Regions from separate parts of the Paenibacillus sp. FSL H8-0122 genome, predicted to be linked through region 3. Evidence: riboswitches for the same ligand, from Rfam matches in the RefSeq annotation. Region 3 holds a riboswitch; each other region holds the start of a gene.

The links. Region 3 has a riboswitch for cyclic di-AMP ahead of NSS64_RS28505 (3D domain-containing protein). Riboswitches for the same ligand answer to the same signal wherever they lie in the genome.
Positions count from the first base shown of each region.
Region 1: it holds a riboswitch for cyclic di-AMP, as region 3 does, so the genes downstream of both, NSS64_RS11810 (hypothetical protein) here and NSS64_RS28505 (3D domain-containing protein) in region 3, are expected to answer to the same signal.
Region 2: it holds a riboswitch for cyclic di-AMP, as region 3 does, so the genes downstream of both, NSS64_RS11300 (APC family permease) here and NSS64_RS28505 (3D domain-containing protein) in region 3, are expected to answer to the same signal.

Region 1 covers NZ_JBBOTB010000001.1:2,672,164-2,677,760, forward strand. Annotated here, with positions in the region: gene NSS64_RS11785 (arsenic transporter) at 1-443, opposite strand, end outside; gene NSS64_RS11790 (ArsR/SmtB family transcription factor) at 555-881, opposite strand; gene NSS64_RS11795 (MarR family winged helix-turn-helix transcriptional regulator) at 1,016-1,465, shown strand; gene NSS64_RS11800 (arsenite methyltransferase) at 1,519-2,325, shown strand; gene NSS64_RS11805 (arsinothricin resistance N-acetyltransferase ArsN1 family A) at 2,347-2,841, shown strand; cyclic di-AMP (ydaO/yuaA leader) riboswitch at 3,188-3,351, shown strand; gene NSS64_RS11810 (hypothetical protein) at 3,557-4,024, shown strand; gene NSS64_RS11815 (3'-5' exonuclease) at 4,044-4,577, opposite strand; gene NSS64_RS11820 (TetR/AcrR family transcriptional regulator C-terminal domain-containing protein) at 4,574-5,137, opposite strand; gene NSS64_RS11825 (NAD(P)H-dependent flavin oxidoreductase) at 5,282-5,597, shown strand, end outside.
Region 2 covers NZ_JBBOTB010000001.1:2,561,218-2,566,814, forward strand. Annotated here, with positions in the region: gene NSS64_RS11285 (sensor histidine kinase) at 1-763, shown strand, start outside; gene NSS64_RS11290 (DsbA family protein) at 857-1,621, shown strand; gene NSS64_RS11295 (disulfide oxidoreductase) at 1,618-2,052, shown strand; cyclic di-AMP (ydaO/yuaA leader) riboswitch at 2,279-2,439, shown strand; gene NSS64_RS11300 (APC family permease) at 2,568-4,385, shown strand; gene NSS64_RS11305 (ABC transporter substrate-binding protein) at 4,560-5,597, shown strand.
Region 3 covers NZ_JBBOTB010000001.1:6,659,397-6,664,993, reverse strand. Annotated here, with positions in the region: gene NSS64_RS28515 (HD domain-containing protein) at 1-1,045, shown strand, start outside; gene NSS64_RS28510 (TatD family hydrolase) at 1,100-1,870, shown strand; cyclic di-AMP (ydaO/yuaA leader) riboswitch at 2,070-2,298, shown strand; gene NSS64_RS28505 (3D domain-containing protein) at 2,585-3,745, shown strand; gene rnmV (ribonuclease M5) at 3,907-4,458, shown strand; gene rsmA (16S rRNA (adenine(1518)-N(6)/adenine(1519)-N(6))-dimethyltransferase RsmA) at 4,455-5,339, shown strand; gene yabG (sporulation peptidase YabG) at 5,414-5,597, shown strand, end outside.

The DNA.
Region 1 (5,597 bases), 4.0 Mb from region 3:
AACCCGCTAGCAATGATGAACGGAAAAACCTTTTTCTCATCAAAATTCAGCGCACGGACCATAGCCAGCACAATGGGTGTTAGAATGAGCGCTGCCCCGTCATTAGCAAAAAATGCCGCTACTACAGCACCAAGAATGATGACATAGATAAACATTCGGGTTCCATTCCCGCTAGCAGCTTTGGCCATATGTAAAGCAGCCCATTCGAAGAATCCAATTTTATCGAGGATTAACGAGATCAAGATGATTGCTACAAAGGCCAGTGTGGCATTCCACACAATCAGCGTAACATCCAGAACATCATTCAAGCTGACGACACCGGCAATTAAAGCGAGTAACGCTCCGCCGCAGGCAGACCATCCAATGGACAACTTTTTAGGCTGCCAAATGACAAAAATCAAAGTGACTATAAATATCAGACTTGCCAGAGCTACCAATGGTATTCCCCCAGTTTATGTCTAAATACCACGCATCCGAACACTCCCTTCAAAGAGTTAAGTTTAATCTCAGGCATCATTATATAATTATACACTTATATATTCAATAGAAAACTGTCATTCGCAGCAAACAGCATTAGACGGTTTATTCAAATGCAGTAAAAGGTCACTCGCATTCGGGGTAAGATTTAGGATGGCCTTAACATGGGGTTTATCAACTATATTTAAAGAATAATAGACCCACTGCCCCCTTTTCTGTTCCTTTACCAATCCGCTGCTTTTTAATTTACGTAGATGCTGACTAACGGCTGGCTGAGAAATGTCAAAGAGATCCACGAATTCACATACACACCACTCTCGCTCTTTTAAAAGAATTAGAATTGTGAGACGTGTTTTATCTCCAAGGAGCTTTAAATCTTCTGCAAGATCATTTAATGTATCCAATTTTGAATCTCCTCTCTTCGTATATAAGACAATACTTATATTCTAATACCTTTATCATCAATTATCAACTAAGCAAAATTTATATTTGCACTTTGCAACTAAATGCAGTATAACTAGTTCAAGAGGTGAAAACAATGGAAACTCCAAGAGAACTACTCCAAATTATGAGTCGGCGTTTAGGATTACTCAATAAGGATTGCTGTAGCGTAGGAGGATGTAATCTTTCCGCTACCCAAAGTCATCTGTTATATGAGATCGATCGGAGTCACAATCCTTCCATGCAACAAGTCGCCGAAACACTTGGCACAGATATTACAACCTTCAGCAGACAAGTTCAATCTCTGGTGAAAATGAATTTGGTTAAAAAGACATCTGATCCCACAGATCGAAGAATTTATAACCTGTCACTCACTCCTGAAGGTAAAATGGTAGCTACAACTATTGATCAACAAATGAATGAATACCTGAACGAGGCCTTCTCACACATGAGTGAGTTTGAAGTAGAAACATTACTACGGTCCATTAAGCTTTTCAACGAATCTATGGGAAAACTCAGCAATTGCTGCGCACCCGTAAAAGGGTGACCTTCTCTTTTACTTGTATATTGCAAATTATTTCAGCTAAGGAGTGTATAATCATGAGCAAGCTTACTAATGATCAAATCCGCCAAAATGTACGGGGCCGCTATCAAAAGATTGCTGTAAGAAACGTTGAGACTTCCCCATCCAGCCGAACTTCTGCTGACAGCAGTTGCTGTGACTCCCCATCTGATTTCAGTGCCATATCTGCTAAGTTGGGATATTCCAGTGAGGACCTCGCTTCAGCTCCCGAAGGCGCAAATTTAGGTCTTGGTTGCGGTAATCCGCAGGCTATTGCTGAACTGCAGGCGGGTGAATATGTTTTGGACCTTGGGAGTGGCGGCGGATTTGATTGTTTCCTGGCTTCCCGGCAGGTAGGTAATGAAGGCCATGTTATAGGTGTGGATATGACACCTGAGATGATCAGTCGAGCAAGAGATAATGCCCTTAAAGGTAAGTTCAGTAACACTGAATTCAGATTGGGCGAAATAGAGTATCTTCCTGTCGCTGATCATTCGATCAACGTCATTATCTCCAACTGTGTAATTAATCTCTCCCCAGACAAACAGCAAGTATTCCGTGAGGCTTATCGTGTTCTTCAGCCTGCCGGTCGTCTTGCCATATCAGATATCGTAACTACAGCTGAGCTTCCTCCTGAGATCAAAAATGACCTGGATGAATTATATTCGGGTTGTATCTCAGGCGCCTCTTCCATTGCCGATTTGGAGATCATACTTCAGGAATGCGGCTTTACTGATATCAGCATTGAACCAAAGGACGAATCTAAAACATTCATTAAAGATTGGGTTCCAGGTGCGAACGTTGACCAATACATCGTCTCTGCTGTAATTAAAGCGAGAAAGTAATCTTAAGGGGGTGTTGATATGATCAGTACATTAACTGTCCGTCAGGCCACACCTGAGGATATTGAAAGCATTCTTCGTATCTACAATCAGGGGATCGAGGACCGGATCGCTACACTTGAAACAGAGATGAAAGACTCCTCATATATGGAATCATGGTTCAACGATCACCAAGGCCGTTTTAGCGTTTGGGTTGCTGAACGCGAAGGTGCAGTCGTGGGCTGGGCCTCACTGAACCCATATTCTCACCGTTGCGCGTATAACGGCGTCGCTGACCTTTCTGTATATATTGATCGAAGCTTTCGTGGGCAAGGTGTAGGCAGCTCCCTCCTAGAGTCCATACACAAGGCGGCAAAAGAAAATAGCTTTTATAAAATTGTTCTCTTTACCTTTCCGTTTAATGAGAATGGTCAAGGCTTGTACCGGAAGATGGGCTACCGGCAGGTTGGTGTATTTGAGAAGCAAGGATTGATGGACGGAGCGTTTATTGATGTGATGATTATGGAGAAGCTACTATAAAAATGAAGATCAAAAGGAGAAGTTCCATCCGCAAACGGAGGAACTTCTCCTTTTGATCTATTCCTACAATCTTACTTTCATGGAGGCTCCGCATATCGGGCCTGTAAACAGGAGGATCTTAAACATTATATCTGATCTTAATATCATGATTAAAGAAGCATTAAGATTCATTTAGCCCCATTTAGGTTGCATTAAAAAGTTAATAAATACGCGATAACTTCAGAAAATCGGGGATGAATGCTAGATTACAAGGGATTTTCTTCATTTTTATATCCTATAGAGTCTTATTTAGTCTCCTAGAGAACTTTCAGCATTTTACAAACAGTGATGCTCAGCGTAAGATTCCTTTTAACAAATGCTGAATTCCCGTCAGGCGGGAAGCGGGGGAACCAAATGGCTGTGACCAGCCGAAATGGGGTGAATCCAAAGAAGATTGAACTCTTCACTGGTAGGACGACTCTCACCGTCCGAATCCGTCAGCTAACCTCGTAAGCACTGGAGAGAGCCTGCATTAACCATGCTTTTTTGCTGCGATCCCGCAAAACCTTTCCATTACACTTATCCATCGTACAGAAAACCAAATATTCCGTTTGGCTTGAGCATGCTGCTGTATGTGAGAATGAAACTGAACTGACAGCCTATGTAGCCACAGCTGAGCAGACCCATAATCTGCAGCGTTATATGAAATCTATAGACAACCTAGGAGGCATTATTCATGATTAACGCCAGACTGTCACGAATCGAGTTGTTCGCATTTAGCTGCCGCCCTTCCTTCCTGCATATTTCAGAGCCTTACGGATGCTGGTATGGGGTGTTGAAGTTAACCTTCGGAGGACAGATCAGCTATGGGAATTGCATTCTTTGTGCGGGTGACAATGCGGTGGATTTAATCAAATGGGGCTCTTTTCTGAAAGAGATATGTCATTGTACTGCAGAAGAAGCCACAGAATACGTCCGGATGCACGGACAAGAATGGGCTCCCAATCAACTTAACATGATCAAGACTGCACTCGATAGTATGTTCATTCAAAATGACCAAATCCGAATGAAGGTAGGAGCCGGATCGGAGCGGTATCGCCATCAAAGGACAGAGCAAAGAATCCATTCAATTAATACGGTGAAGAGTCATCTGAATCCAACCATTTTATTTGCAGAATCGGTATCCTATTATTCACTGCTATAGACATGATCAATTTAAATTATCAAAACTCCAGTTGATCAAAAATCTTAACGAAGATTTTCGCAATGTTCTTGGCATCATCGATACCTCTATGGTGAGTACCTTCAAGCGGCAATTCAAGCATAGTCAAGGCTCTCTCCATGCCTACGCCCCGCTCCCTGCCAATCATCCTCCCGTGCTGATGCTTGAGACTGATATGGTTATCCGTCCATTCACTTGCGATTTGATGTAGTGAACAGTCCTTCTGCAACTGGTTTTTATCATAAAACCCCCAGGAGCAGAGGACATGAGGTTCATTGCCTATCCACTCTTGGAATTGACTTATTGCCTGCGGAAAATACATTGCAGCATCCACATCCGCCTGAGAGATGGAGGTAAGCCGCTTACAAAAATCAGAAAGCTGCGGGCTTAATGCAGGCTTGACAAAAATTTGGAACTCGCTCACAGTCTTGAGCCTTTCATTGAGTTTTACGGCTCCGATCTCGATAATTTCGTTTTGTCTTTTGCGGTCATTTTCCCAACAAGTGGCTTCCAGATCAAAAATGATATAGTTCATACCTGCTCCTTTTCTCTATAACCATTCAGTTTGTCATACAACATTTGCGGCATGGCCCGGAGTGTTCGGTCATTCTGCTCTTCAGGAGTAACGTGCGGTTCACTGAGCAGCCAATGTCTGGTCATATTGGAACAGGCATAAGCATGGTAGTTCAAGGAAAATTGCAGATCTTTCATTACAGGAGCTTGCGCGCCTTGTGACAGTGAAGCCAGAAACAAATTTGCCGGGTATGTCTGGGAATGCTCCAATAGGGAATTTTGTCCACTGTCCATCAGGACTTTTTTATAAAATGCTCTTTTCTCATTAAGCTTTTGAAAGAAAAGAGAGGTGACTTTGCTCCATGATTCGTTTGCGTTTTCCGCCATCACTTTATTCAAATCCGAGGAGTAAATCCAATTGACCAATTCATATTTATCATGGAAGTGATAGTAGAATGTCTGGCGGGGAACGCGGCAGTGATTTGCCAGCATGGTTACCGTGATTTTCTTAAAAGGCACGTGATTTAATAGCTCAATTATGGCTTCTGCAAACATGGTCTTCGTCATATCTTTTGTAGGCATCGTTGATTTCACCTTCCATTCCTATTATGACAAAATGATGAGCAACGGCAAAAAAATTGTCACTTGCCTTCAAGTGTCTATATTCTATAAGACTTAGTTAATTATACAATGCTAATGCATTTAAGTTAATTAACGGGGTGAATGATGATGAAAACAGAAAATCGTGTTACAGAGATGCTTGGAATACAATACCCGATTGTGCAGGCCGCCATGTCCTGGTTGACCGATGCTAAGCTTGTCGCAGCCGTATCCAATGCGGGAGGCATGGGAGTAATGGGGCCTCATGCGGGTTATCAGACGCGGCCCTCCAGTCCGGACGAAGTGGGTCAAAGGATTCGCAATGAAATTCGTAAGATTAAATCATTGACGGAAAAACCGTTCGCGGTAAATCTGTATCTACCTCCGGATGGCCAATCCGATCCATATTCCAAAGCTACATTTGAGGCTGCTGTCGCGGAAG
Region 2 (5,597 bases), 4.1 Mb from region 3:
GAAAAGCGAGTTCCTCGCCACCATGAGCCATGAGATCCGCACGCCGCTGAACGGCATTATCGGTGTCAACCAGCTGCTGTCCGAGGAGATCAGCAATCCTGAGCATCTGGAGCTCCTGCGGCTTCAGAGTACAAGCAGCCACGCTCTGCTGCATGTGATGAGCGATATTCTCGATATCTCCCGGCTGGAGGCGGATGGCCTCTCACTGAACAAGGATACTTTCGGGCTGAAGGCGCTGCTCCAGGGCTGTATGGACCTGTTCATGGTGAGCACACAAGACAAGCCGTTATCTCTTGAGCTTCTGATCGAGGAGGGACTTCCCGACAAGTTCACCGGGGATGCTGCGCGTATCCGCCAGATTCTCATCAACCTGATCGGCAATGCGGTGAAATTCACGCCATCCGGCACGGTAACGGTTAAAGTGGAGTCCTATGGCGTCAGGGAGACCGCTCAGGCGCTGCAATTCATGGTACGCGACACCGGCATTGGCATCTCACCGGATAAGCTGCAGCTGCTCTTCCAGTCCTTCTCGCAGGTGGACGGGTCGCATACCCGCAAGTACCCCGGCACGGGTCTGGGCCTGGCGATCTGCAAGAAGCTGGTGGACCTGATGCAAGGAGAAATCTGGGCAGAACCGGCAGAAGGGGGCGGCACACAATTCTTCTTCAGAATTAAGCTGCAGTCGCAGGAGCATTCCCCGGAGGTATTTTTCGGCAAGGATACAGGGGAAGGGGAGTCAGCAGACGAGAATGAAGCCGTATAAGACAGCGATTGCCAACAAGAGAGTTAACATTATATAATTTGAAAGTAACTATTCTTTTATCACGATAGTCCTGAGGACGGAAAGGAACTCTCTTTGAGCAAAACAAAAAAGAACAATGTCACGGCTCCCCAGATGAGCAAGCAGGAGAAGCGCAGGGCAGAGCAGGAGCAGCAGAAGCAGAAAACGAGAATTCTGATCGTGAGTACGGTGGCCATCGTCATTATTATTTTTGTAGGCTTATTCATGCTTGCTTCCAAGGATTCTTCGCCTGCAGGCTCAGACAGCAAGCCTGTTGCCTTCAATTACAGTGAAATGATGCGGCTGGGCAAGGAGGATGCTCCGGTCAAAATTGTGGAATTCGGCGATTTCAAATGTCCGGCATGCGCCCAGTTCACCGGTGTCATCAAGCCGCAGATCGTTCAGGGCTATGTAGATCAGAATAAAGCAGCCTTCTATTTCGTGAATCTGGCCTTCATCGGCAAGGATTCGAGAACGGCCTCCCTGGCAGCCCTATCGGTGTATCATCAGAACCAGGAAGCATTCTGGAAGTACTTCGATGCGATCTATGCCAATCAGGGGAATGAAGAGGAGGAATGGGCTACGCCTGACTTCCTGGTGAGTCTCGCCAAGCAGCTGGAGCTGCCGGTGGATTATGACCTGCTGCGCAAGGACATTGACGAGCGTACTTATGTAAATGAGCTGGAGCGGGATATTCAGGTGGGCACGGATGCGGGTGTAACGAATACGCCATCCTTGTTCGTGAACGGAATCAAGGTGAATGAGCCTTTCAATATGGAGGCGATTGACGCCCAGATTCAGGCAGCAACAGCAGCAGCGGGAGCAGGGGCCGCCCAATGACCGCCTTCTCTGCCTTCTGCCGGCGTAACTGTCTCTACTTGGCCTGGTTCGTCTGTGTGGTGGCTGTAGCGGGAAGCCTGTATCTCAGTGAGGTCCTGCATTACGAACCGTGCAGGCTGTGCTGGTTCCAGCGGATCTTCATGTACCCGCAGCTGTTCCTGCTGGGAATTGCCACCTACCGGGCGGACAAGCGGATCATTCCTTATGTGCTTCCGCTCAGCCTAATCGGCGGCTGCATCTCGATTTATCATTATGCGGAGCAGAAAATTCCGGCGCTCAGCAAGGTGCTTCCCTGTACCATCGGCGTACCATGCAATAAGGATTATCTGAATTGGTTCGGTTTTGTAACAGTCCCTTTGCTTGCACTTATAGCCTTTGCCTTAATCTCCATTCTGCTCTGGACAGGACGCAAAGAAGAGCCTGCTGAGTAAGAAGCTGACGGGCAGAAGGAAGAGAAGAGAATACCCTTAATTTTAGCAAAAAATAATATGCAAAAACCCTGTAAATTCACGTGTTAAAGGGATAATGAAAGAGAATGAAAGATCAAGACATACCGGATGATGGATTTGGTTGTTTTGAGTGCTTTTCATTCTTTTTTCATTTGTTTCCACGCTTTACGGAAGACGTGTTGTAGCTTAATATTAGTCCTTGTGAGAAGTTGAATATGCGCTGAATTTTCCGGAAGGAAAAACGGGGGAACCACACTTTGGCCAAGGCCAAAAGGGGTGAATCGGAGCGGGCCGCAAGGGCCTGTAACCGTAGGGCTACCACAGTCCGAATCCGCCAGCTAACCTCGTAAGCCACAAGTGGGATAATGACCATGCACATTAGGCATGCGGATCATTTCCGTATGCTTATTTTGGTGCCTGCATTTATGAAATCCACTTATGAAAACAGCGCAGGGAAAGCCCATTTCAACTTAACCAAGAGAGGAACTGTTACTACAATGGTAAGCAAGGTAAAACGACTATTGATCGGGCGTCCGATGAAGTCGAACGAACTCGATCATGAAAAGTTATCCAAGGTGAAAGCACTGGCTGTCCTGTCTTCTGATGCGCTCTCGTCTGTAGCCTACGGAACAGAACAAATTCTGATTGTACTGGTGGCCGCCGGGTTCACCGCTATCTGGTACTCTTTGCCAATTGCATTAGCCGTATTGGGCTTGCTGGCCATTCTGATTCTATCCTACCGGCAGACGATATTTGCTTATCCGCAGGGCGGTGGTGCTTATATTGTAGCCAAAACCAACCTCGGGGTTCATACCGGCTTACTGGCCGGCGGCTCTCTTCTGGTGGATTACATTCTGACGGTGGCGGTAAGCGCCTCGGCGGGGACGGATGCGATCACTTCAGCTTTTCCAAATCTCCATAATCATACTGTCCTCATAGCGGTATCTGTTATCGTGCTCTTAACGATTGTTAACCTGCGGGGAGTGACCGAATCGGCCTCCTTCATCGCTATCCCGGTCTATCTGTTCGTTGTTTCCATCTTCGTGCTCATCATCTCGGGGGTCTTCAAATATATGACCGGCGGTGCCCATGCCCATGTTCCTGAGATTGGCTCGGCGGTATCGAACGTGAGTATGTTCCTGCTGCTGAAGGCCTTCAGCTCCGGCTGTTCGGCTCTGACCGGGGTTGAGGCAGTCTCTAATGCCATTCCTAACTTCAAAGCGCCGGCGGAGAAAAATGCAGCCAAAACGCTGATGCTCATGGGCCTCATTCTCGGGGTAATGTTCACAGGTATTACGCTGCTCGCTTACTGGTACGGTATCATGCCTGATGAGAAGGCAACCGTGGTCTCACAGATTACAGAGTCTACCTTCGGCCGCGGCGGACTGTACTTCTTCATTCAGGGGATTACGGCGGTTATCCTGTTCCTGGCAGCCAATACGGCGTACTCGGCCTTCCCGCTGCTGGCGTTCATGTTCGCCAAAGACAAATATCTGCCCCATGCCTTCATGGTGCGCGGCGACCGGCTGGGCTTCTCCAACGGCATTATTTTCCTCGGTGTCATGTCGGCTGTGCTGGTAGCGGCGTTTCACGGGAATACGGAAGGACTCATTCCATTATATGCAGTAGGGGTATTCATTCCGTTCACGCTGTCGCAGCTTGGCATGATGGTCCAATGGTACAGAACGAAGCCGAAAGGCTGGCAGAGCAAGTTCGCCGTCAATACGGTGGGGATGCTCACTACATTAACGATCACCCTGATTTTCATAATCACTAAATTCTCCAGCGTGTGGATGGCCTTCATCTTCCTGCCGGTTGTTATCATCGTGTTCCACCGGATTCACCGCCATTATATGAATATTGCCGATCAGCTGCGGATCTGTCCGGCTACCGATAAGCCTTGTATCAAAGGAAGCACCGTAGTCGTTCCGGTCGCCGGTGTGACTCGCGCTGTACTGCATTCGATCAGCTATGCGAAGTCATTGACGGATAATGTGGTCGCTGTATATGTAGGCTTCGATGAAGAAGAGATTCACAAGATGGAGCAGAAGTGGGAGGAGTGGAACCCCGGCGTACGCCTGATTGTCCTGCGCTCCCGCTACCGCAGCATTATCCGCCCGCTGGTGAAGTTCATCGATACAGTAGAGTGGAAGACCTCTTCAACGGATCATATTACCGTCCTGATTCCGCAATTCGTGACCAAGCACTGGTGGCAGGCGGTGCTGCATAATCAGACCAGCTTGTTCATCCGCTCCTATCTGATGAATCAGAAGGACATTGTCATCGCCACGGTTCCTTTCCATCTGCATAAATAATATAGAAGATTATAGGAAGACGGCTGTTTCTGCTTGATGCGGAGACGGCCGTTTGGTCGTTATTATAAGTTATTGGTTGACATAGAGAATGAGAATCAATATCATCAGTATAGACAAGCTGAAGGTAAAAGGACTTTTGCCAATCATGAAGACAACATACAGGAGGGGTATTTAATGTTTTCGTTCAACCTGCAAGGATCAAGAAGCGGGAAGCTGGCGGTGGCCGGACTTATGACTACAACACTGCTGCTGTCCGCTTGCGGAAATAATAATAGCAACGCAGGCAGTAACGGTGGAGCAAGCACCGCACCTGCAGCAACCGTGGAAGCGACTGCGGAGGCAACTGCGGTACCTGCAGCAACTGCTGCACCCGCTGTGGAGAAGACCGTAACGGATGCCATGGGACATAAGGTGACCGTTCCCGCTAATCCGCAGCGTGTAATTGCTTCTTATCTGGAGGATTATCTGGTAGCACTCGGCGTGACTCCGGTTGCGCAGTGGTCTACGAAGAACGGTACTCAGGCGTACCTCGCTGCTGAGCTTAAGGACGTTCCGCCGATCAGCTATGACCTGCCGTTAGAAGCCGTCACCGGCTTCATGCCGGATTTCCACATCGTCCAGTCGGAAGGCTCGGTTCAGAATGGTCTCTATGACCAGCTGAACAAGATCGCACCAACCTATGTACTGGGCGACGAAGTCAGCAGTGACTGGCGCGCGGCTACGCTCAAAATCGGTGAGCTGCTTAATAAAACACCAGAAGCTGAGAAGGCTATTGCAGACTATGACCAGAAAGCGGCTTCGGCCAAAGCGGCTGTCTCTGCGGCGATCGGAGATGATTCAGTAGCTGTTCTGTGGCTGGTGTCAAAGAACTTCTTCATCGTGGACGAGACCCGCAGCAGTGGCGCAGTATTGTATGGCGATCTTGGAGTGAAGCTCCCGAATCTCGTGACCGATATTCCTGCGGAGTCCAGAGCCCCGTGGAACCCGATTTCACTTGAGAAATTGTCCGAGCTGACTGCAGAGCATATCATTCTGGTGAACAGTGACAAAGCGGACGGAGCAGAGATTACAGACGGGGCGGTCTGGAAGGGAATTCCGGCCGTTAAGGCAGGGAATGTTCACGAATTCGGCAAAGATACCAGCTGGCTGTATAGCGGTCCTATAGCCAATTCCAAGACTATCGATGATATTCTGAGCAGTTTTGTAAAATAG
Region 3 (5,597 bases):
CTATAAGGACTGGATGCCGGAGGAGAGACTGCTTACCCTGTGTGCGGCACTGCTGCATGATTTGGGGCATGGCCCATTTTCCCATTCTATAGAAGAAGCTTTCGAAATGGATCATGAAGACTGGACCTGCCGTATCATTCTGGAGGATACAGAGATTACGGCTATTCTGCGTGATGTGGCCGAAGATTTCCCCGGTAAAGTAGCCTCGGTCATCTCCAAAACCTATGAGCATGAAATTGTTGTCAATTTGGTGTCGGGACCGCTGGATGCGGACCGGATGGATTATCTGCTCCGGGATGCATATTATACAGGGGTGAATTATGGAACCATCGACATCGACCGGATTCTGCGGATGCTGCGCCCTTATGACGGCCGGGTGGTTGTGAAGGAATCAGGGATGCATGCGATTGAGGATTACCTGATGTCACGGTACCAGATGTACTGGCAGGTCTATTTCCACCCGGTAACCCGCAGCTCTGAGATTATTCTCAGGCAGATTCTCCGCCGGGCCAAGGAGCTGGTGCAGCAGCAGCATACCTTCCGCTTCATGATCGAGCCCTTAAGTGATCTGTTCAGCGGAGAGGTAACGGTAGGGCAGTACCTGCTGCTGGATGAAGCCTTGATGCAGACTGCCTTCATGCAGTGGACGCTGGAGGAGGATGACATCCTGAGCGACTTGTGCAGCCGGTTTATCCATCGTAAACTGTATAAATATGTGGAGATGGAGCATTTGGATTCTGACACGATTGACGAAATCCGCCGCAGCTTCGCCGGTGCGGGACTCCGGCCCGATTATGATCTGGAAATTGATTATCCCACCGATCTTCCCTATGATGTGTTCCGTCCGGGAGACGGCTTTGACAGCAAGCAGATCCTGCTTCTGGACAAGCATGACCGGCTGAGGGAAATCTCGGAGGTCTCGGATATTGTTCGTTCTATCAGTGGTATTCACCGCGGCAGATACCATCTGTATTTTCCGCAGGACAGACTGCAGAAAGCCCTTCCACAGCTGCCGCCGTCCATCGCAGAGATTTTTGCCAAATAATCAGATCATGCTTGGAATTATAGATACAACAACAGGCCGAAAGGATGTAATGTAATGCAGTTATTCGACACCCATACCCATCTGGATGCTCCACAATTCGACGAAGACCGCGAAGAGGTCATTTCCAGGGCGCTGGAAGCCGGCGTCAGCAAGATGATCAACATCGGCTTTAACCGGGATACGATACCGACCACCATGCAGCTTGCCGAGAAATATGATTATATTTATGCAGCCGTTGGCTGGCATCCCCAGGATGCCATCACGATGAAGGACGGAGACATGGAATGGATCGCCTCCTTATGCGCTCATCCCAAGGTGGTTGCCATCGGCGAGATTGGGCTGGATTACTACTGGGATACCTCTCCTAAGGATGTGCAGCATGAAGTATTCCGCAAGCAGATCGGGCTGGCCCGTGAGCTGAAGATGCCAATCAGCATTCATAACCGTGATGCTCATGAAGATGTGATCCGTATACTCCGCGAGGAGAAGGCGGGCGAGGTTGGCGGGGTAATGCACTCCTTCTCCGGGAGCTGGGAAAGTGCCAAGATGTGTCTTGATTTGGGCTTCCATCTTTCTTTTGGAGGACCGATTACGTTCAAGAATGCCCGGGTGCCCAAAGAGGTGCTTGCCCAGACTCCGCTGGACCGGCTGCTGATCGAAACCGACTCCCCATATCTGACTCCGCACCCCTTCCGGGGCAAGCGAAATGAGACCGCTCATGTGAGGCTGGTAGCGGAGGCGGCCGCGGCAATAAAAGGGATTGAATTACAGGAATTGGCGGAAATTACGTATGCGAACGCACTGGAACGATTTGGGATACTCTGAAAACAGGAGTAAAAGCGGTGAAAAATGAAGTATAGCGGATATATTAAACTTTTATGACGGAAAAACGGCCGATTATTACAATATTTTAATCATTTTTTTACGTAAACGTGGTTGAATCGTCCTTTACAACATGTATCAAAACAGGATATCATCTTTTCAGTGCAGTGAGCTGTTGTAACTGTGACAGTCACTAATTTCATGGATCGTCTCGCTGAGTCTCCGTATGGAGAACGGGGGAACCAATAATGCGCTGCCGCATGAACGTACAAGAGTACTGGCACAGAATTGCCGCAGGCATTATTTGATTTCTTTACGTGGTCTTTGGGGTGAATTTGAGGGCAACCGCCGTGAGCGGGTGACCTGAGATAGGGCGTCTCTCTTATGTCCGAACCCGACAGCTAACCCCGTAAGCGCAAGTAAGAGAGGAAACCTCGTGCATAAGCATTCCGACGTATTCGACACCGGGAAGCCACGAAAGAGTCCTCTATGAGCTCTTTTTAGGCTTCTTTTGTTTTGAATAATGAGAATGCTCCCGGCATACTGTTATATAACAGATCTCCGGAGTAACTATGCCGAGCAGGCGATCCATGAGCAGGAAACGCTGAAGCAAGTGCGGGCGTATCCTGTTGCAAACTCAAACCTAGTTTCGTCAGAAGTGATACAGTCACCTTGAACTAACTTGGACGACGGGGCTATGTAAGGAGGATGGAAAGAGTGGGCGTATTCCAACCAGAGGTATCCCATGATTCGCAATCATCCAGCAGGTCTTTCGCATTACGGTTGAAGCAAGTGAATCCCCGCGTAGTTTTACTTGCCGGTGTGGCATCGATTGTTATCGCACTGTTAATACTGCTGTACGTACACGGTCAGAGCAAAAAAGAAATTACCCTAGTAATAGACGGACAGGTACAGACACTGGAGACGCGGGAAACGCTGTTCAGTGATGTGCTGGCTAAGGAACAGATTTCGCTGCAGGCGCATGATGAATTATCTATTGGCCTTAGTGATGAAATAAAAGACGGCGACCGTATCGTGATTAACACTGCGCAGAAGTTCGCTCTTACCGTAGACGGAAAGACCGAGACGTTATTTACGACCGAGGATACCATTGGTCAGGCCATCGACAAGCTGGGCTACAGCCTGGAAGGCTTAGACAAGATTTACCCTTCGCTAGAAACCGCAGTATCTGCAGACATGGAAATCAAAATTGTCCGGATTAACAAGCATGTGGTTCAACGGACAACTAATTTGCCTTTCCGGGTCATTAAGACAGCAGACCCCTCATTGACCAAGGGAACCGTAAGAGTGGCACAGGCAGGTAAGCCTGGCGTAATGGTCCAGCACATCGAGAAGATCTATCAAGATGGCGAGCTGGCATCCATGCGCATGATCGGCAAGGAAGTACAGACGGTTACCAAGGACAAAGTCATTGCCATTGGAACCAAGCCGCTTCCTAAGCCCGTCGTAGTTACTGCCAAAGTTTCCAAACCTGTAACAACCTCCAAGTCATCTAAAGCGAGCGCAAAGGCCAGTAATGTTACCAGTAAGGCTGGTGTGGATTTCGAGTACAAAAGAATGATCAAAAACGTATCCATGACCGCGTATTCGTCGCAGGAACCGGGTATTGGAACACGTACTGCCTCCGGCACACGCGTAACGGAAGGCCGCACTATTGCTGTAGATCCTAGGGTTATACCAATCGGCTGGTGGGTGTACATTGAAGGATTAGGGTTTCGCCGAGCAGAGGATACCGGCGGTGCCATCAAAGGCAACAAGGTGGATGTCTATTACGATTCACTGAGTCATGCCCGTAATTTCGGCCGCAAGTCGCGCACACTCTATGTGATCGGACCTGTGAAGCCGGAGCTGAACTAAACGTAAAGTCTTTTGCAAATTAGCGGTTAATACGATATAGTGAGGGAAGCACTTACGAAATTTCAGAGAGCTGCCGCTCATCACTTATACATTCTTTAGCCAAAAAGAAGGGGAGCGAATCCTCTTCTTTTTGCGTTCTGGAGTAAGGAGTAAAAATATTTATGATTAAAGAGCTAATTGTGGTTGAAGGGAAAAGTGATACCGTTGCCGTTAAGCGGGCGGTTGAGGCCGATACGATTGAAACCGGGGGTTCGGCAGTGGATAGCAGGGTCATTGCCAAGATCAAGCTGGCCATGGAGCGCCGGGGTGTAATCATTCTTACCGACCCGGATCATGCCGGAGAGCGAATCCGCAAAATCGTCGCGGCCAAGGTGCCGGGCTGCAAGCATGCCTTCATCCCTGAGAAGGATGCAACGCGCAAAGGAGATATCGGAATAGAGAATGCTTCGCCTGAGGCTATCCGCCATGCGCTGGAGCATGTACATACCTCCTTCGAGGGGGCGCCGCCCATCATCGGGCTGGATGAGCTTATGGCCGCAGGGCTGATGGTGCATCCCCGGGCGGCTGAGCGCAGAATGCAGCTTGGCAATCTGCTCGGTATCGGTTATTGCAATGGCAAACAGCTGTACAAACGTCTGGCGATGTTCGGCATTACCCGCGAAGAGTTCGCGCAGGCCCTCGCCCAAATTGATCAGGGAGGCATTACTTCATGAGCGGTATCGAGAATATCTCGTCCCCAACAAGAACCAAAGCGATAATTCAGCGTTACGGATTCTCCTTCAAAAAAAGCCTGGGCCAGAACTTTCTGATCGATCAGAATATTCTGGACAAAATCGTGGATGCCGCCGGTCTGGACAGCACAGCCGGTGCGCTTGAGATTGGCCCGGGGATCGGAGCACTGACGGAACGGCTGGCGTTGACGGCCGGGGCCGTCACTGCGGTAGAGATTGACCGCAGGCTGATTCCGATTCTTAGGGATGTCCTGTCGCCTTATCCCCATGTAAAGATCCGTAATGACGATGTGCTGAAGGTGAATCTGCAGGAGCTGTTCGCTGAGGATTTCGCGGGCAGGGACCGGGTTAGTGTCGTAGCTAACCTGCCGTATTATGTGACTACACCTATCCTCATGAAGCTGCTGGAGGAGAAGCTGCCGCTGGATAATATCGTGGTCATGATCCAGAAGGAGGTTGCCGAGCGTATGGCGGCGTCTCCGGGCGGCAAGGAGTATGGCAGCCTGAGTATTGCCGTCCAGTATTACAGCGAGCCTGAGCTGGTCTGTATGGTGCCGCGTACGGTGTTCATCCCGCAGCCTAACGTGGAATCGGCTGTGATCCGACTGAAGGTCAGAGAACGTCCTCCGGTGGAGGTAGCGGACGAGAAGCATTTCTTTGGTGTGGTTCAGGCGTCCTTTACCCAGCGGCGCAAGACGATTGCCAATAATCTTAAGGCACGCTTCTTCCCGGAAGAAGGGCGGGAGCGCCTGGAGGCGCTGCTCTCCGAAGCCGGCATTGAACCCTCGCGGCGCGGCGAGACGCTTAGCATTGAAGAGTATGCACGGCTCAGTGCGGTTCTTCTGGCCGCAGGCATCGCATAGAATACAGAAAACCCTCCCGGCGGATGAACCAACCGGGGCCTTTGCCCATAACATGGGGTAGAGGTGGTGTTGTGATGAATCTAGGAGACTTGGTCATTCGTAAATCCTATGGCGGCGATGTGACCTTCCGGGTAGACAATATATTGCAGAATAGAGCAGTCATTAAAGGCACGGAGTTCCGTCTGCTGGCGGATTCCCCGCTGGAGGATCTGGTTCAGGTGCCTCCTACACGGGTTACCGAGCGGGGAGCGCGTGCGC